One region of the Kitasatospora sp. NPDC022856 genome, then DNA from elsewhere that is predicted to be linked to it. Evidence: riboswitches for the same ligand, from Rfam matches in the RefSeq annotation. Region 1 holds a riboswitch; each other region holds the start of a gene.
The links. Region 1 has a riboswitch for cobalamin ahead of ACZ34W_RS33070 (peptidase). Riboswitches for the same ligand answer to the same signal wherever they lie in the genome.
Positions count from the first base shown of each region.

Region 2: it holds a riboswitch for cobalamin, as region 1 does, so the genes downstream of both, ACZ34W_RS05710 (ribonucleoside-diphosphate reductase subunit alpha) here and ACZ34W_RS33070 (peptidase) in region 1, are expected to answer to the same signal.
Region 3: it holds a riboswitch for cobalamin, as region 1 does, so the genes downstream of both, ACZ34W_RS06860 (cobalamin biosynthesis protein) here and ACZ34W_RS33070 (peptidase) in region 1, are expected to answer to the same signal.
Region 4: it holds a riboswitch for cobalamin, as region 1 does, so the genes downstream of both, metE (5-methyltetrahydropteroyltriglutamate--homocysteine S-methyltransferase) here and ACZ34W_RS33070 (peptidase) in region 1, are expected to answer to the same signal.

Region 1 is NZ_JBVHHE010000044.1:14,884-19,378, reverse strand. Features, by position in the region: gene ACZ34W_RS33080 (prenyltransferase/squalene oxidase repeat-containing protein) at 1-343, shown strand, start outside; gene ACZ34W_RS33075 (flagellar hook-length control protein FliK) at 585-1,064, opposite strand; gene ACZ34W_RS33070 (peptidase) at 1,099-2,166, opposite strand; cobalamin riboswitch at 2,267-2,416, opposite strand; partial or broken gene ACZ34W_RS33065 (enoyl-CoA hydratase-related protein) at 2,612-3,107, opposite strand; gene mmsB (3-hydroxyisobutyrate dehydrogenase) at 3,104-3,991, opposite strand; gene ACZ34W_RS33055 (enoyl-CoA hydratase/isomerase family protein) at 3,988-4,495, opposite strand, start outside.
Region 2 is NZ_JBVHHE010000003.1:173,343-177,837, forward strand. Features, by position in the region: gene ACZ34W_RS05705 (ribonucleotide-diphosphate reductase subunit beta) at 1-428, opposite strand, end outside; gene ACZ34W_RS05710 (ribonucleoside-diphosphate reductase subunit alpha) at 464-2,869, opposite strand; cobalamin riboswitch at 3,059-3,185, opposite strand; gene ACZ34W_RS05715 (hypothetical protein) at 3,569-4,495, shown strand, end outside.
Region 3 is NZ_JBVHHE010000004.1:79,563-84,057, reverse strand. Features, by position in the region: gene ACZ34W_RS06870 (putative cobaltochelatase) at 1-149, opposite strand, end outside; gene ACZ34W_RS06865 (cobyric acid synthase) at 142-1,659, opposite strand; gene ACZ34W_RS06860 (cobalamin biosynthesis protein) at 1,656-2,627, opposite strand; cobalamin riboswitch at 2,721-2,913, opposite strand; gene ACZ34W_RS06855 (helix-turn-helix domain-containing protein) at 3,126-3,839, shown strand; gene ACZ34W_RS06850 (alpha/beta hydrolase family protein) at 4,262-4,495, shown strand, end outside.
Region 4 is NZ_JBVHHE010000009.1:258,776-263,270, forward strand. Features, by position in the region: gene ACZ34W_RS14205 (M56 family metallopeptidase) at 1-455, shown strand, start outside; gene ACZ34W_RS14210 (hypothetical protein) at 714-1,340, shown strand; gene ACZ34W_RS14215 (CopD family protein) at 1,434-1,706, shown strand; gene cobF (precorrin-6A synthase (deacetylating)) at 1,679-2,437, opposite strand; gene ACZ34W_RS14225 (hypothetical protein) at 2,589-2,711, opposite strand; cobalamin riboswitch at 2,800-3,023, shown strand; gene metE (5-methyltetrahydropteroyltriglutamate--homocysteine S-methyltransferase) at 3,162-4,495, shown strand, end outside.

The sequences.
Region 1 (4,495 bases):
GGCCGCCGCCACCGGCTTCACCGCCGGCACCGCGGCGAAGCTCACCCTGGTCGTCGACGACGGTACCGGCGCCCTCAAGGTCTGTGCCGTCACCCTCGCTCCGACCGCGACCACCGCGACCCTCGGTGACGTCCTCGACGCGGCGGCCACCGCTGTCCCCAGCGGCTGCGTCACCGCCGTCACCCCGTCCTCCGGCGGCGGAACCGTCACCGCGCTCAACGGCACCGCCAACAGCGGCTCCTCCACCTGGAAGGTCAGCCTGGACGGCACCACCGCCACCGCCGCGACCCGGGCCACCACCGTCCACCTCGGCGACGCCGTGTCGCTGAGCTACGGCAGCTGAGCTACGGCAGCTGACCGCACGGGCCCGGCCGACCGCCGGTCGTTCCGCTTCGGTACCGGACGAATCACTGCGGCCCGGGGCTCCGCGCCCGGGCCGCACAACAGGGGCTGCTGAACGGGATCGGTGGGCTGTTCGCCCGTCACCTCCTCCGACGACGGCAAGCGTCCCACGACGGATGAGCCCTGGGCGCCGGCGCCCAGGGCTCATCCGTCGCGGAGGACGGGCGCCGGCCTGCTCACGTTCAGGGCGCCGTGATGCCCGGCTGGGTGCCGGCGCCGAAGGACCAGCCCTCGACGTCGCCAGGGGCCGGGTTGTAGTTGCCGGCGCCCAGGCTGCTGTAGGACCAGGGGCCGCCGTGCTGGGCGTGCCAGTACGACCAGTAGGCGCTGCCGGTCGGGTTGGTGCAGGTGGCGGGCAGTGCGTTGATCTTGCAGACGAAGCCCGGGAAGCGGGGGTGGAAGGCGTACGAGAACCCGGCGCCGGTGAGCGCGGCGAGCCCGCTGGCGGGGTCGCCGGGGGCGCAGCCGGTCTCGATGCCGCCGCCGACGGCGGTGAAGTCGACCACGACGGTGACGCCGGTGGTTCCGTTGCAGGCCGCCGCCTGGGCCTGCGGGGCCTGGGCGGCGGAGACGCCGAGCAGGCCGGCGGTGAGGGCCGCCGCGGCGGCGATCGACCCGAGCATCCGGCGGACGGGGCGGGACGGGGTGAGGGTATCGGTCATCGGAACTCTCCTCGTGGGATCAGGGTTCGGCGTCTCAGCGGGTGGCCGGGGCCGGGCAGGCGAGGGTGGGGGCGCCGGGGCGGGACCCGGCGGCGGAGAGGGTGGCCAGCGGGGTGCCCGCCAGGCCGAGGACGGCCTGCGCGGTGGCCCGGGCGCCGTTGCCCGCGGTGAAGCCCGACGCGTCGTAGGCGACCGCGCCGCGCACCGCCGGGTCGGCGGAGCAGCCCTGCTGGAACTTCACCAGCCGGCTCCAGCCCTTGAGGCCGGCACCGAGGCGCCCACCGGAGAGCAGTGCCTGGGTGGCCAGGCCGGTGGTGTTGGCGTTGGAGGCGGTCGCCCCGGCGGCCGCGAAGCCGCCGTCGGCGTTCTGGTGCGTGGTCAGCCAGCCGAGGCCCGCGTTCGCCTCGGCGTTGCGGCCGTTGACGGCGAGCGCCTGGACGGCGAGGGCGGTGGCGTCGGCGTCACTGGTGCAGGTGGGCTGGCCGAAGGCGGACGGGTAACCGCCGTCCGCGCACTGGCTGTTCGCCAGGAAGTCGACGGCCGCGGCGGGAGCGTCGCCGGGGGTGCGGTGCAGGGCGATCAGGGCGAGGGACTGGCCGAAGGCGTTGCTGTAGTCGCCCCACTGCGACCGGTCGGAGAACCGTCCTTCGGCGGTCTGCAGCGAGCGCAGCCGGGCTGGCAGGTCGACGCCCCCGAAGGATGCCGGGTTCCCACCGCGCACCTCGACGGCGAGCAGCAGCTTCGCGGTGGCGCCCGCGTAGGCCTCGGTGGCGCCGTCGCCGAGGTAGCCGGAGATGATCTCGGGCTTCGCCAGCCAGGCGGTGGCCTTCGCGGCGGCCTCGTCGGAGCTGTGCGAGGCGGCGAAGGCCAGCACGGCATCGACGGTCAGACCCTGGTCGGGGTAGGCGGTGCCGTTGAAGACGGACTCGAAGTGGTCGCCGTCCACGAGCTGGCGGGCCAGCCAGCCGCCAGCGGCGGCGTCGGGACGAACGGTCCGGGAGGACGTCGTTTCGGCGTGGGCGGCGGTGGCCACCGGGAGCGCGGTGGCGAGCGCCAGGGCGGGTATCGCGAGCAGACCGAGGGTGCGGCGGAGCGTGGGCATGAGTGCCTTTCCGGGCCTGGACGCAGGGGCCCGGAGGACGCCGGGCAGCACGCCGGGCAGCCCTCGGAGCTCCGGCCCGCAGACCACGACGGGAGGAGGGGACGACACATCCCCGCCGACGGGTACTCGGGCTCGCCGCCGACATGCCGTCGGCGGCCTACCGTTGCGGGTCAGCGCCGGATTCGGACCGGACTTCCCCCGTCGACGGAGTCACAACGTGACGGCTCATCATGGCGAAACGGAAAAGATCGGGTCAAGGGATCGTGCGTCACATCACGCAGGCACCAGCGGGTTCCGCCGGCACACTACGCCTGGCCGACGGGACCGCAGCGGACCGGGCCCGCGAGCGCGAGGGCTGGATCACGGACACCTACCTGCTCCGGCGGTCCGAGAGCTGACGGGCGGTGCGCCGCCCCGGACGAGGGGCGGCGCACCGCGGGCGCCGTCAGCGGTTGCGGAACTCCGGCGGGCGCTTCTCCGAGAAAGCCGCCATGCCCTCCTTCTGATCAGCCGTCGCGAAGACGGCGTGGAAGAGGCGGCGTTCGAAGCGGACGCCCTCGGCGAGGGTCGTCTCGTACGACCGGTTGACGTCCTCCTTGAGCATGATCGCCGCCGGGGTGGACATCGCCGCGGCGGTCTCGGCGGTGGCCAGGGCCTCGGCCGGCAGCCGGTCGGCGGGGACGATGCGGGAGACCAGTCCGGCCCGCTCCGCCTCCTCGGCGCCCATCATCCGGCCGGTCAGACAGAGGCCGCGAAGGCCTTCTCCGAGTCGGTGACCACCAGGCAGCCGATGTCCGGGTCCCGGTCGAACTCCGTCGCCGCGGAGACGACTTCGCTCATCAGGAGCGTGTTGAGCGCGTTGAGCGCCTTCGGCCGGTCGAGCGTGATCAGCCCACCCGGCCCCTGCGCTCGACCAGGATCGTCTCGTAGGTCTCGGTCATTTGCCGCCCTCCCTCAAAGTGGTGATGATCGCCGAGAAGTCCAGGCCCGCACCCTCGTCCGCCGCGAAGTCCGCGTACAACTGCGCCGCTCTGCGACCGAGCTCGGTCGGCAGGCCCGCTGCGTCGGCGGCCCCGGCGGCCAGTCCGAGGTCCTTGGCCATCAGCGCGGCGGCGAACCCGGCCGCGTACTCGCGGTTCGCCGGACTGGCCGGCACCGGCCCGGGGACCGGACAGTTACTGGTGAGCGCCCAGCACTGGCCGGAGGCCGTCGAGGCGACGTCGAACAGCGCCTGGTGGCTGAGCCCCAGACTCTCCCCGAGCACGAACGCCTCGCTGACCGCGATCATCGAGATGCCGAGGATCATGTTGTTGCAGATCTTCGCCGCCTGCCCCGCACCGGGCGCGCCGCAGTGCACCACCTTGCGGCCCATCGCCTCCAGAACCGGGCGGGCGCTCTCGAAGTGCTCCTTCTCCGCGCCGACCATGAAGGTGAGGCTCGCGGCCGTCGCGCCGACCACCCCGCCGGAGACCGGCGAGTCCACCGCGCGGTGCCCGGCGTCCACCGCGAGATCGTGCACCGCCCTGGCATCCGCGACGTCGATCGTCGAGCAGTCGACGAAGAGCGTTCCCGGGCCGGCGGCGGGCAGCAGCTCCGCGTAGGCGGCCAGGACGTGGCGGCCGGCCGGCAGCATGCTGATGACGACGTCGGCCTCGCGTACGGCCTCGGCCGCGGACCGCGCAGGGCGGATGCCCACCTCCTCGGCGTGCCGCAAGGCCTCCGGCACCAGGTCGTAGCCGGTCACCCGGTGCCCGGCCTTGACCAGGTTGGCGGCCATCGGGCCGCCCATGTTGCCCAGTCCGATGAATCCGATGCTGTGGCTCACCAGCGCTCCAGGGGTGTGGTGGCGGCGAGGCCGAGCTCGTGCTCGCCGAGCGGGGCGAAGTAGCGGGCCACGGCAGCGGGTTCGACGGCGCTCAGCGTGTCCGGGCTCCACTGCGGCGAACGGTCCTTGTCGATCACCTGGGCCCGGATGCCCTCCGCGAGGTCCCGCGTGGCGAGCGCCGCGCAGGAGCTGCGGTACTCCTGGTCCAGCACCGCTTCCAGCGGGCCCAGCGCCCGGGCCCGGCGCAGCGCCGCCAGCGTGGCCTTCACGGCGGTGGGCGAGTTGGCGGTGATCCGGTCCACGGCCTTCTTCGCCTCGGGTTCGCCGCTGTCCCGCAGCCGGTCGAGGATCTCCTCGACGGTCCCGGCCGCGTAGCAGCCGTCGATCCACGCACGCTGCCCCTCCAGCCGGCCCGGCGGTGCGGGTTCGACGTGCCGTTCGAGGGCGTCGTGCACGGGCAGCTCGGCCAGGTCGTCGAGTAGGGACGGGAGGCGCTCGGCCGGC
Region 2 (4,495 bases), on a different contig from region 1:
ATGTACTTGAAGCAGAACTGGGCCTTCTGGTGGATGGAGGGGATGTTCTCCACCGCGGCGAAGGCCGCGTTGCGGTCCTCGGGATCGGGCAGGTAGGTGTCGAGCAGCGTCAGGTAGAACTGGACGTGCACGGCCTCCTCGAACAGCTGCCGGGACAGGTAGAGCCGGGCCTCGGGGGAGTTGATGTGCTTGTAGAGGCTCAGCACCACGTTGTTGGAGACGATCGAGTCACCGGTGGCGAAGAAGGCGACCAGCCGGCCGATCATGTGCCGCTCGCCGTCGCTCAGCTTGGCGAGGTCGGCGACGTCGGAGTGCAGGTCCACCTCCTCGACGGTCCAGGTGTTCTTGATCGCGTCCCGGTAGCGGTCGTAGAACGACGGGTACCGCATCGGCCGCAGGGTCAGCTCGAAGCCGGGGTCGAGCAGCATCTTCTCGCGGTCGGGACGGGCTTCGGGGGTGGTGCTCACTGGCAGGCCTCGCAGGACTCGGGGTTCTCCAGGGAGCAGGCCAGCGCGGCCTCCTCCTCCGGGCTGAGGGTCGGGGACGCCACCGGCACCGGCGCGGCGGCGCGGGCGGTGCCCGAGGCGGCCTGGGCGATCCGGGTGGCGGGCCGCGACCGCAGGTAGTAGGTGGTCTTCAGACCGACCTTCCACGCGTACGCGTACATCGAGCTCAGCTTGCCGATGGTGGGCGCCGCCATGAAGAGGTTCAGCGACTGGCTCTGGTCGATGTACGGCATCCGGGCGGCGGCCAGGTCGATCAGCGCGCGCTGGGGCAGCTCCCAGGCCGTGCGGTACAGCGAACGGACCTCGGCGGGCAGCCAGTTGAGGTCCTGGACGGAGCCGTTGGCGTCGCGCAGCGCGTCCCGGGTCTGCTGGTCCCAGACGCCGAGCTCCTTCAGCTCGCGCACCAGGTACGGGTTGACCTGGAGGAACTCGCCGGAGAGGGTCTCGCGCTTGAACAGGTTGGAGACCTGCGGCTCGATGCACTCGTACACACCGGCGATCGAGGCGATCGTGGCGGTGGGGGCGATGGCGAGCAGCAGCGAGTTGCGCAGACCGGTCTCGGCGATCCGGGCGCGCAGCGCCTCCCAGCGGCCGGCCCACTGCGGCGCGGCCGAACCGAAGTGGTCGATGTGCAGCTCGCCGCGGGCGGCGCGGGTCTCGCCGTAGGCCTCGTGGCGGCCCAGCCGCTCGGCCAGGTCGGCGGAACGCTCGTACGCGGTGAGCATGATGCGCTCGGCGATGAGGGTGGAGAGGGCCTTCGCCTCGGCGGAGTCGAAGTCCAGGCGGAGCTGGAAGAAGACGTCCTGGAGGCCCATCACGCCGAGGCCGACCGGGCGCCAGCGCGAGTTGGACGCGCCGGCCTCGGGGGTCGGGTAGAAGTTGATGTCCACCACGCGGTCGAGGAAGGTGACGGCGGTGCGGACGGTGGCGTCCAGGCGGTCCCAGTCCATCGCGTTCAGCAGGTCGGCGGCGGTGGCACCGGGGGCGACGTGGGCGCCGAGGTTGACCGAGCCGAGGTTGCAGACGGCGGTCTCGGAGTCGTCCGTGACCTCCAGGATCTCGGTGCAGAGGTTGGAGCTGTGCACCGTGCGGCCGGGCAGCGCGGTCTGGTTGGCGGCGCGGTTGGAGGCGTCCTTGAAGGTCATCCAGCCGTTGCCGGTCTGCGCCAGGGTGCGCATCATCCGGGAGTAGAGGGTCTGCGCCGGGATGGTGCGGACGGCCTTGCCGGCCTGCTCGGCCTTCAGGTACGCCTCGTCGAACTCGGCGCCCCAGAGGTCGACCAGCTCGGGCACGTCGGCGGGGGAGAACAGCGACCAGTCGGCGTTCGCGTTGACGCGGCGCATGAACTCGTCCGGGATCCAGTGCGCCAGGTTGAGGTTGTGGGTGCGGCGCGCCTCCTCACCGGTGTTGTCGCGCAGCTCCAGGAACTCCTCGATGTCCGCGTGCCAGGTCTCCAGGTAGACGCAGGCCGCGCCCTTGCGGCGGCCGCCCTGGTTGACCGCGGCGACCGAGGAGTCGAGGGTGCGCAGGAACGGGACGATGCCGTTGGACTTGCCGTTTGTGCCCCGGATCAGGCTGCCGCGCGAGCGGATCCGCGAGTAGGACAGGCCGATGCCGCCGGCGTGCTTGGAGAGACGGGCGATCTGGGCGTACCGGGAGTAGATCGAGTCCAGGTTGTCCAGCGGCGAGTCCAGCAGGTAGCAGCTCGACATCTGCGGGTGCTTGGTGCCGGAGTTGAAGAGCGTCGGCGAGGAGGTCAGGTACTCCAGCCGGCTCATCAGGCCGTACAGCTCGGAGACCTCGCGCACCGACTGCTCGTTGTCGCCGACCGCCAGACCACAGGCGACGCGGAGCAGGAACTGCTGCGGGGTCTCGACGACCTTGCGGGTGATCGGGTGGCGCAGCAGGTACCGGGACTGGACGGTGCGCAGGCCGAAGTACTCGAAGCGGCCGTCGCCCTCGGGGTCGATCAGCGCGTTCAGGGCGGTGGCGTGCTTGGCGACGAAGTCGGCGGTGGAGTCGCCGATCAGGCCCTCGGCGTGGCCGACCGCGATCGAGTCCGAGAAGGTGACCGAACCCTGGCTCACCGCCTCGTCGACGATCTCCAGCGCGAGCAGTCGCGCGGCGAGCTTCGAGTACTGCGGGTCCTCGGCGATCATCGACGCTGCGGCGTCCACGGCCAGCCCGCGCAGCTCGGCGAAGTCCGAGCCGGCGTGGCGGCCGCGCAGCGCGGCGGCGGCGACATGGCCGGGGTCCACCTGGGGGAGGTCGGCGCTGCGGTCGGTCAGCAGCCGGAGCAGTGCGCCACCGGGGTCGGACACCGTCGGGTCGACGGGGGCGGAGCTGGAACCCTGGGCGGGCAGGGTGACTGAGGCAGCGGTGGTCAAGGCGCTCTCTCCTGGCGGCGATCGGCGTCGGCGGTGGCTCGGGCCGGACCGTTCGGGGCAGGGGAGCACGGCGCGCCGGCCCGGAGGCGGCGCGCGACGGTGGCATCCCCGGCCCGCCCGCGAGGCCCGGAAGTGGTGCTGGTGCGAAAGGCCTCTGCGGGGAGGCCAGGCGGCACGCCGTCGGCAGGTATTCGGACTCGCGGGCTCTGTCGGAGCCGCCCGCACACCGCTGCGGGGCAGTCCCGGACTCGCACCGGGTTCCCCTGCGTCGACAGCAGGGATGAGCATACATCTAGTGGTGTCCGCTCGATGCGACCCCACATGTTGTGCGGCGTCGCGTGTCGACGTGATCGCAGGTGGTACCGGTGAGAGGCCTTTCCCGGGCTGTTCCGGGGCCGTTCCGGGGCTGCGGCCGGCCCCCGGCCGCCCGCCGCGGGGGCCGGCGCCGGGAGCCGCCGCAGGGTCGTTCCAGGGCCTTCGCGGACCACGGCGCAGGGCGTCACCGGGACTGCCCGGGGCCCGGCCGGTGTTCGGATTCGGAAACGGATCGGCCACCGGGCAGGCCCGCCGTCAGGGGCATGCCCTACGATCTCGGCTCATGAGGGAGCGGAGCCAGCGGGTCGTCGACACCGACGTGATTCGCGGAGCGGCCGCCGAAGGCAGTGAGGGGGGCGCATGAGCGACGGAACGGGCACGCCCGGGGAGTGGAGCGGCCGACCCGGCTCGCCGGGGCAGCAGCCGCCCCCTCCCGCCGGGCCGGGTGGCGCGCAGAACCAGCAGCCGGGCACGCCCGGACAGCCGCCGCAGGGCCCGCCGCCCGCGCCGTACCCCGGCGCGCCGCAGCCGGTGCCGCCGGCCCCGGGCGGGTTCGGTCCGCCGCCCGCCTCGTACGGGCCGCCGGTGCCCGCGCCGCAGCCGGTCCAGCCGCCGGTGCCGTCCGTGCCGCAGCCGCAGCCGCCGCAGCAGGTCCAGCCGCCCGTGCCGCAGCCGGTCCCGCAGCAGCCGGCGCCGGTGCAGCCGCAGCCCCAGCCCCCGGTGCACCAGCAGCATGTCCAGCCGCAGCCGCCGCAGCACCAGTGGCAGCCGCAGCCCCAGCACCCCCAGCCCGTGCCGCAGCACGCCGAGCCGGACTGGGCCGCCCTCGCGGACCGGAACGAGGCGGAGGCCAAGCGCAAGGGCCGGACGCGGATCATCGGCGGCGTGGTCGCCCTCCTGGTGGTCGGCGGCCTGGTCGCCGGCGGCCTGCTGTTCCTGAACAAGGGCGACGACAAGAAGCCGGTCGCGGATCCCACCGGCGCCGCCACGGCGGCCACCCAGCCGCCGGCGCCCACGGCGTCCGGCAAGGCGTCCCCGACGGCCACCCCGAGCGCCACGCCCGAGGACCCGTCGAAGCCGCTCTGGGAGGCGACCACCGACCCGGCTCCGCAGGACGCGGCGGCGCTCTTCTCGGCGCTCACCGTGACGGTCAACGGCGCCACCTGGAACCGCACCGTGGTCTCGCTCGACTCGCCCTGCTGGGACGGCAACTCCACGGTCGGCGGCCTCGGCAAGGTCCTCGGTGACCAGGGCTGCCGCCAGGTGCTCCGGGCCACCTACGTCTCC
Region 3 (4,495 bases), on a different contig from region 1:
AGCGCCCGCACCATGGTCGACTTGGCGGTGCCCTTCTCACCCCGCACCAGCACGCCGCCGACGGCCGGGGAGACCGCGTTGAGCAGCAGCCCGAGCCGCAGGTCGGCCATTCCGACGATCGCGGTGAAGGGGTAGCGGACGTCACTCATGATTCTCCAAGGGGGCCCCGGGCGGCAGGAACGGCAGCGAACCCGCGGCCGGCACCCCGCCCTCGATCAGCTTCCACAGCGCGTCGGTGTCCGCGTGCTCCTCGATCAGGTCGCCCAGCCGGTCCAGCCGGGCCTCGCGCGCCTCGGCGAACGAGGTGTCCGGCGCGGGCACGAACGCCCGGCCCGACAGAGCGGCGACCTCGCGCAGCAGCGCGCGCCGGAAGCCGTCGTTCTCCAGCGCGCCGTGCCAGGTCGTGCCCCAGACCGCCCCCACCCGGCAGCCGTCCAGGAACGCCTCTCCGCCCTCCACGGTGACGATCCCGTGGTGGATCTCGTACCCCTGGACCGGCTGCCCGTAGGCCTCGCCGACCGGTCGGCCGAGCACCTTCTCGGCGCCGAACCGGACGTGCGTCGGGAGCAGCCCGAGGCCGTCGACGGCACCGGCCTTCGACTCGACCTCGTCGTGGATGGCGCGCGCGAGCATCTGGTAGCCGCCGCAGACGCCGAGGACCGGCAGCCCGGCCGCGGCCCGGGCCCTGAGGGCCGGCTCCAGGCCGCGCTCGCGCAGCCAGGCCAGGTCGGCCACGGTGGCCCGGGTGCCGGGCAGGATCACCAGGTCGGCGTCGGCCAGCTCCTCGGGCCGGGTGGCCCAGCGGACCAGCACCCCGGGTTCCTGGGCCAGTGCGTCCACGTCGGTGAAGTTGGACAGCCGGGGGAAGCGCACCACGGCCACCCGCAGCACGTCGGCGCCGAGCGGCCCGCGCCCCTCGGCGCGGTCCACCACGGTGGTCAGGTCCAGGGAGTCCTCGGCGTCCAGCCAGAGCCCGGACAGCATCGGCAGGGTGCCCAGCACCGGACGGCCGGTCAGCTCGCGCAGCATCTCCAGCCCGGGCGCCAGGAGCCGCGCGTCGCCGCGGAACTTGTTGACGAACCAGCCCGCCACATGGTGCTGGTCCTGCTCCGACAGCAGCGCCAGCGTCCCGTACATCGCGGCGAACACGCCGCCGCGGTCGATGTCGCCGACCACCACGACCGGCAGGCCGGCGGCGGTGGCCAGGCCCATGTTGGCGATGTCCCGGTCCCGCAGGTTGATCTCGGCGGGCGATCCGGCGCCCTCGCAGACCACCACGTCGTAGCGCCGGCGCAGGTCGGCCAGGCACTCCAGCGCTCGCTCCAGCAGGACGGGCTTGCGGTCGCGGTAGTCCAGCGCGCCGACCTCGGCGACCGCCCGGCCGAGCAGCACCACCTGGCTGCGGCCGTCCGCGCCGGGCTTCAGCAGCACCGGGTTCATCGCCGCCTCGGGCTCCACCCGGGCCGCCTGGGCCTGCATCGCCTGGGCGCGGCCGATCTCGGCACCGTCGGCGGTGACGAAGGAGTTCAGCGACATGTTCTGCGCCTTGAACGGCGCCACGGCGACGCCCTGACGGGCCAGCCAGCGGCAGATGCCCGCGGTGACCACGCTCTTGCCGGCGTCCGAGGTCGTCCCGGCGACCAGCAGTGCGTTGCTCATGCGCTCCCCCTTCTCGTCCCCGCCTTGAGTGCCTGCACGACGGCGTGCCCGGCGACGGTCGTACCCAGTGCGAGCAGTCCCACCCGGCGGGAGAGCCGGCAGGCGCGCTCGATGTCGTCCACCGTCACCGGTCGCAGCTCGCCGCCCAGTACCGGCCGGTGCTCGACCCGGGCGCCGTACCGCAGGGTGCCGCCGAGCCGCACGCCGACGGCACCGGCGAAGGCCGACTCGGCCTGGCCCGCGTTGGGGCTGGGGTGGGCGGAGCCGTCCCGGCGCCAGACCCGCCAGGCCGTCCGGGGCTCGGGCGCGGCGGCGACGGTCAGCAGCGCGGTCAGCCGCGCGCCCGGCCAGCCCGCCACGTCGTCCAGCCGCGCCGAGGCCCAGCCGAACCGGGCGTGGCGCGGCGAGCGGTGGCCGACCATCGCGTCCAGGGTGTTGACCGCGCGGAACGCCAGCAGCCCGGGCGTGCCCGCGAGGGCGCCCCAGACGAGTGCGTTGACCACGGCGTCGGCGGTGTTCTCGGCGACCGACTCGACCACCGCGCGGGCGATCTGCCCCTCGTCGAGGGCGCTCGGGTCCCGCCCGCACAGGTGCGGCAGCCGCTGCCGCGCCGCCGCGAGGTCGTGCGCGGCGAGCGAGCGTCCGATCGAGCGGGCCTCGCGGGTGAGCGAGGTGCCGCCGAGCACCGTCCAGGTCGCGGCGGCGGCCAGCGCGGCCCGCCCGAGCGGCCGGCGGCCCAGGGTGCGGTCGGCCGCCAGCGCGCCGGCCGCGACGGTGCCCACGCAGAGCGCCGTGAAAGCCGTTCCGACGGCGCGGTCGTCCCGCCAGATCCGCCGCTCCAGCCGGCCGGCCGCACCGCCGAAGACGGCCACCGGGTGGCCGCGGCGCGGGTCGGCGAAGCGGGCGTCGGCGAGGTACCCGGCCGCGGCCCCCAGGGCGAAGGCGGCGGCGCGGGTCAGCGGGCGCACGGTGGACAGCGGAGGGCTCGGAAGGTCGGGGCAGCCTGCATCGCGTGCGTGTCCTCACTCAGGGTCCGCGCCCTGGATCGACGTACCGGGGGCGAGAGTCTCCTGGCTTCCGGGTCGAACGCACCCCCGGGCCCGGCGGCGGCTTCTGACGGCCCGCCGCGATGGGCCCCCTCCGGCGCCGTGGCCGGCGGAGGAGGGACTCCGAGTGTGCTCCCCGGTGACAGTGGCGGGACCGCGCCGGACTCGCACCGGCTTCCTCTGCATGCCTCCGTTTGGCTGAAGGATCCCATCACGCGGCCGAACCGTGCGTCAACCAAGGTCACGGAGGGGTTGGTCACAGCGGAGCCGGGCCGCCCGACCCCGTCGCTACCTCCGATCGGCACCCCCCGCAGGGGCATGACAGCCTGTGCGATCGTCCAGTCACCCGGAGGAGCCTCCGGGCCCGCTTCGTGTGTTCGGCGGCTGGGGGGCGGCCGGACCGCCCCCTACCGTCGGGCCATGCGACGCAGACAGCCACCCGCCGTGCCCCCGGTGCCCTTCTCGCCCGCGGCCGCCCGCGCGCACCGCGCCGGCCTCGGGCTGACCCCCGAGCAGGTGGTCGAGGGCATGGCCGCGCACGGCGTCCGGCTGCTGCCCTCCCACGTGCTCGGCTGGGAGAGCGGCGAGCTGCGCCCCGCCGAGGACGAGTTCATCGCCCTGGCCCGGGCGCTCTGGTGCCCGCCGGCCCAGCTGATGGGCGTCCGCCCGGCCCGGCTGCGGGACTTCCGGGTCGCCCGGGAGCTCAACCAGGAGAGCGCGGCCCACCGGATCGGCCTCGCACTGGACCGCTACCAGCGGGCCGAGGCGACCGGTCAGTGGGACGGCGACCAGGAGCAGACCCACGCGCTGGCCCAGGTGCTCGGCACGACCCTGCGCGAGCTGGTCGCGGTGACCGGCCGGGCGCAGGAGCTGGACCGGCGGCTGCGGCAGTGCGTGGACGGCCGCTGGCAGGCGCAGCTCCGGCCGATCGGCCGGATCGTGCCGGTGCACGAGGGCGACCTCACCGCCGTGCTGACGGCGCTGCAGAACGAGTACCAGGTCACCTCCCACTGGGGCGCCGGCAGCTGGGGCTCCCCGGCCCCGGCGGCGGACACCCGCGCGGCGGCGGCCCGGCCGCTCGGCGAGCGGTTCTGGGAGCTGCTGGAGCGCCTGGAGACCGAGATCCCGGTCTGACGGGCCGGTACCGCGCCGCCCCCGCGCGGCGCCTCCCCCTCCCTGCCCTCTCCCTCTGCCGCTTCCCGCGCCGCCGCTTCCCGCAGCCGCTTCCCGCGCCGCCGTGACCAGAGGGCCGAGAACCGCGCCGCCGCTTCCCGCAGCCGGTTCCCGCGCCGCCGCTTCCCGCAGCCGGTTCCCGCGCCGCCGCTTCCCGCAGCCGCTTCCCGCGCCGCCGTGACCAGAGGGCCGAGAACCGCGCCGCCGCTTCCCGCAGCCGGTTCCCGTGCCGCCGTGACCCGGCCAAGACCCCCGCCGCCAAGACCCGGCCAAGACCCGCGCCGCCGTGACCCGGACGGCCGCGTCCGGTGGCCGGGTGGCGCCCCCGCGAGTGGACTGGTGGGCAGACTGCCCAGTCCGCGACCAACAGAGCGGGGAGCGATATGCGTTGGGGAACCGCAGCCGCCGTGGCGGCCGCCGCCGTCGGCACCGGGGCCGCCGTCCTGCTGATCGGCCGGAGGGCCTCCGAGCGGATGGTCCGCCCGGCGGTCGGCCGTGAGCGGGCCGCCGGCCCCGTCGTGGTGCTGACCCTCGCCGCCGGACGGGCCACCTTCACCCGCAGCGCCGAGAGCGCCCGCCCCGGCCGCTGGGCCGTCGAGTGGGGCGACGGGGGGCAC
Region 4 (4,495 bases), on a different contig from region 1:
AGGTGCTGCTCGCGCACGAGCGGGCCCACCTGGCGGGGCGCCACCACGTGCTGTCCGTCGTCACGGACCTCGCGGCGGCGGTGCACCCGGCGCTGCGGGGCCTGCGGGAGGCGCTGGGCTTCCACCTGGAACGGTGGGCCGACGAGGCCGCGGCCGGGTCGGTGGGGGACCGCCGGCTGGCGGCGACGGCGATCGCGCGGGCGGCGCTGGCCGGGTCCGCCGCCACCCGGGCGGGCGGGAGCCGGAACCCGTTGCTGTCGGTGGGCGCCGGTCCGGTGCCGCGGCGGGTCGAGGCGCTGCTGGGGTCGGTGCCGGTCCTGCCGCGCGGTCGCGCGATGCGGGTGGGCGTGGCCTGGCTGGTGGCGGTGGTGGCGGTGTCGGTGCTGATCCCGGGGCTGGCGTACGGGCTGCACGAGTACGTGGAGTACGCCGCGCGGGCCGTCCCGGGCCGGTGACGGGGCCGTTGTCGGCGCCGGCCGCCGACGGCGGGGGAGCGGGTGTCGCGGACGACATCGATGTAGACCGATCGGCGCGGCGCGGCTATCGTTGGCCTCGGTGCGCCGTGCGGCGCGATGCGGCGCCGTGCCCGGCGTGGCGCGCGAGCGGGCTTCGCGGCCCTCCGGTGATCGGCGTTCGGCAGCGTGGCATGGCGTCGGTGGTCCCGTGACCCCCGCCGGAGGTGGTGCAGCCCTCCACCAGCGATTGGATGCGACGTGTACGACAGGGGGAAGGGATCGTCGAGTCCCTTCGAGCAGACCGTCCACCTCCTGTCGGCGGCCGGCCGGGCGGCGGACGCCCTGCTCGCGGCGCGCCTGGAGTTCCGGGGGATGAGCCCGGCGCACCTGTCCGTCCTCTCCACGCTGGCCCGGCTGGGCCCGCACGCCCGGCCCGACCTGGTCGCCGGGATCGACGGGGGTGCGGTCGACACCGCGCAGACCCTCGACGATCTCGTCGCGGCGGGCCTGGTCCAGTCCCTGTTCGTCCAGGTCGGCGGTCGGCACGAGGTGCTGACGCTCACCTCCTCGGGGCAGCTCGCGCTGGAGATCCTGCACAGCGACGAGTCGGCCGTGCAGGACGACCTGCTGGTGTCCCTGACGCGCGGTGAGCGCACCCAGTTGAACTCCCTGCTGCGGCGGGTGTGCGCCGCCGCAGCCCGGAGCGGCTCGGCGGGCTCGGCTCCGCGCCGGGCCGCCGACTGGGTCCTGACCCGCGAACGCCGCACGGAGTGGGCCGTCGAGCGCGAGGGCGCCGGCGGGGCAGCCGGGGCGCCCGGGGTGGCCGGCGAGCGGTCCGAGGACGTGGCCGACCGGGACGCCGGCGGGGCCCCGGCCGGTTCGTAGCCGTCCCGCCTCACCAGGTGAAACGGGCGCCGCGCGCCACTGATCGGTCACCCCGGCCGCCTCGGCGACGGGGTCGGCCTGCTCTGGGCCGAGATGTGGCGCCGCTTCAGTCCGGTCGCGATGATCTGCGTCGGCGCGGTCACCGTCGCCGGCCTCCGGCTCGGCTGGAAGCACGTCGGCGCGGTCTCCCCGCTCTGGACCACCGGCTACGGCACCGCCCTGCTGGTCAAGATCCTGCTGGTCGTCGGCCTGGTCACCGCGGGCGCCTTCAACCAGTTCCGGCTGATGCCCCGGATCGCCCGGGCCCCGGGCCGGTCGGCCCCGGGGGCGGGTGTGGGTCAGCTCCCGGAGCGGCGGAGGAGGTAGGTGTCCATGATCCAGCCCTTGCGTTCGCGGGCCTCGTCGCGGAGCGCGCGGATCCGGGGGGCGGTTTCGGCGAGGGGGCCGGAGACGAGGATCTCGTCCGGGGTGCCCAGGTAGGCGCCGTAGAAGACCTCCAGCCCCTCGGGGTCGATCCCGGTGAACGCGGCCCGCCCGTCCAGCATCACCACCACGTCGTCCACCTGCTCGGGGAAGCCCTCGGCGAGACGGCGGCCGGTGGTGATCTGCAGCGGGCGGCCGACCCGGGTCAGGGTGGTGCGGTGCCGGGCGGCGAGCGCCGAGACGCTGCTGATGCCCGGGACCACCTCGTACCCGAAGGTGGCGCCGCCGCGGGCCAGGACCTCGTCGATCACGGCGATGACGCTGTCGTAGAGGCTCGGGTCGCCCCAGACCAGGAACGCGCCGGTCTCCTCCGGGCCGAGGTGCTCGGCGACCAGCCGCTCGACCAGGTCGGCCCGGCGGGTGCGCCAGTCGTCCACGGCCGCGGTGTACGCCGGGGTGGCGCGGTCCCGCTCGGCGTCCGCGACCTCGATGACGCGGTGGCCCGGGCGGCCGTGCTCGGTCAGCAGCTGCCGGCGCAGCCGGATGAGGTCCTGCCGTTCCTCGTTCTTGTCGAGGATGAAGAAGACGTCGGTGCGGGCGAGGGCCTTGACCGCCTGCAGGGTGAGGTGGTCGGGATCGCCCGCCCCGATGCCGATGAGGAAGATGTGCCGCATGACAGTGATTGTGCCGTGCGGCTGCCCGTCCGCCGGGCGCGGCCGGTCCCGGGCGAACCGCCGGGTGGGCCGCGGGCGACCGGTCCGGTGGCACTGTGACGTCATGCACGCGCCCTCGACCCGGCCTTTCGGCCGTTGCCATGGCGGGCCGTCATGTTCTGGCTCCGCCGTCAGGGGTAGCCGGCACGGCGTGCGCGGCGGCGAGCACCTTGGCCGGGGTGACCAGCACGTCCTTCGTGACGCGCTCGTCCTCGACCACCGCCTCGACCACCACCTGAACTGCCCGGGCGGCCGGGGGCCGCCGGGGCCGTGCCGGCCATCCGCGATCCGGACAATCACTGACGCGCCGCCGGCGATGGGCCTAGGGTGGGCGGTGCAGTCGGTTCGCCGTGTCCTCCAGCCACGGCGTCGCAAGAGGGAACCCGGTGGGAATCCGGGACTGCCCCGCAGCGGTGAGTGGGAACGACCGCCGTCACACGCACTGGGCCCAGCCGGGCCCGGGAAGCGACGGCCAGTAGGTGTCCGGCCTGGAAGCCAGGCGGACGCGCCCGCGAGTCCGAAGACCTGCCACTGCCCGCGTGCACCCCGCACGCGGTGATCTCGGTGACCTCGAGGGCGGGTCGGCGGAGCGGGCGGGCCCACCCCGGTGCCGTGCCCCCACTGCCGTACCTCCACGCCGTCGTGCTCTCCCGGGATCGCAGCGCGACTCGCGAAGGAGAGTTCCGTGTCACCGAGTTCCACCACCCCGCAGGCCACCGTGTACGGCTACCCGAGGCAGGGTGCCGACCGGGAGCTGAAGAAGGCCGTCGAGGGGTACTGGGCGGGCCGCGTCGACGCCGCCGCCCTGCACGCCACCGCCGCCGTCCTGCGCCGCGCCAACTGGCGGCAGCTGGCGGACGCGGGCATCACCGAAGTCCCCACCGGCGACTTCTCGCTCTACGACCACGTCCTGGACACCACGGTCGCGGTCGGCGCGATCCCGGCCCGCCACCGCGCCGCCGTCGACACCGACCCGCTGGACGGCTACTTCGCCATGGCGCGCGGCACCCAGGACGTCGCACCGCTGGAGATGACCAAGTGGTTCGACACCAACTACCACTACCTCGTACCGGAGTTGGGCCCGGACACGGTCTTCGCCGCGAACTCCGCCAAGCCGGTCTCCGAACTGCGTGAGGCGCTCGGCCTCGGCCACCGCCCCCGGCCCGTGCTGGTCGGACCGCTGACCTACCTGCTGCTCGCCAAGCCCGCCCCCGGCGTGGCCGCCGACTTCCGGCCGGTCACCCTGCTGGACCGGCTGCTGCCGGTCTACGCGGAACTCCTCGCCGACCTGCGGGCCGCCGGCGCCGACTGGGTCCAGCTGGACGAGCCCGCGCTCGTCCAGGACCGCACCCCGGCCGAGCTGAACGCCGCCACCCGCGTCTACCGCGAGCTCGGTGCGCTCACCGACCGCCCGCAACTGCTGGTCACCAGCTACTTCGACCGGCTCGGCGAGGCCCTGCCCGTCCTGGCCAAGGCCCCGATCGAGGGCATCGGCCTGGACTTCACCGGCCCCGGCGCCGCCAACCTCGACGACCTCGCCGCCGTCGGCGGAGTGCCCGGCAAGCGCCTGGTCGCGGGTGTGGTGGACGGCCGCAACATCTGGATCAACAACCTGGAGAAGTCCCTCGCCACCCTCGGCACGCTGCTCGGCCTGGCGGACCGGGTCGACGTCGCACCGTCCTGCTCGCTGCTGCACGTCCCGCTCGACGCCGACCTGGAGCGCGACCTCGACCCGCAGGTCGCCCGCTGGCTCGCCTTCGCCCGTCAGAAGACCACCGAGGTCGCCACCCTGGCCCGCGGCCTGGCCCACGGCACCGACACCATCGCGGCCCAACTGGCCGCCAACCGGGCCGACCTGGCCTCCCGCGCCGGCTCGGCGCTGACCCGCGACCCGGCCGTCCGGGCCCGGGTCGCCGCCACCGCCCCCGAGGACGCCCGCCGCGCCCCGGCCTACCCCGAGCGCGCCGAGGCGCAGCGGGCCCGGCTCGGCCTGCCGCTGCTGCCGACCACCACCATCGG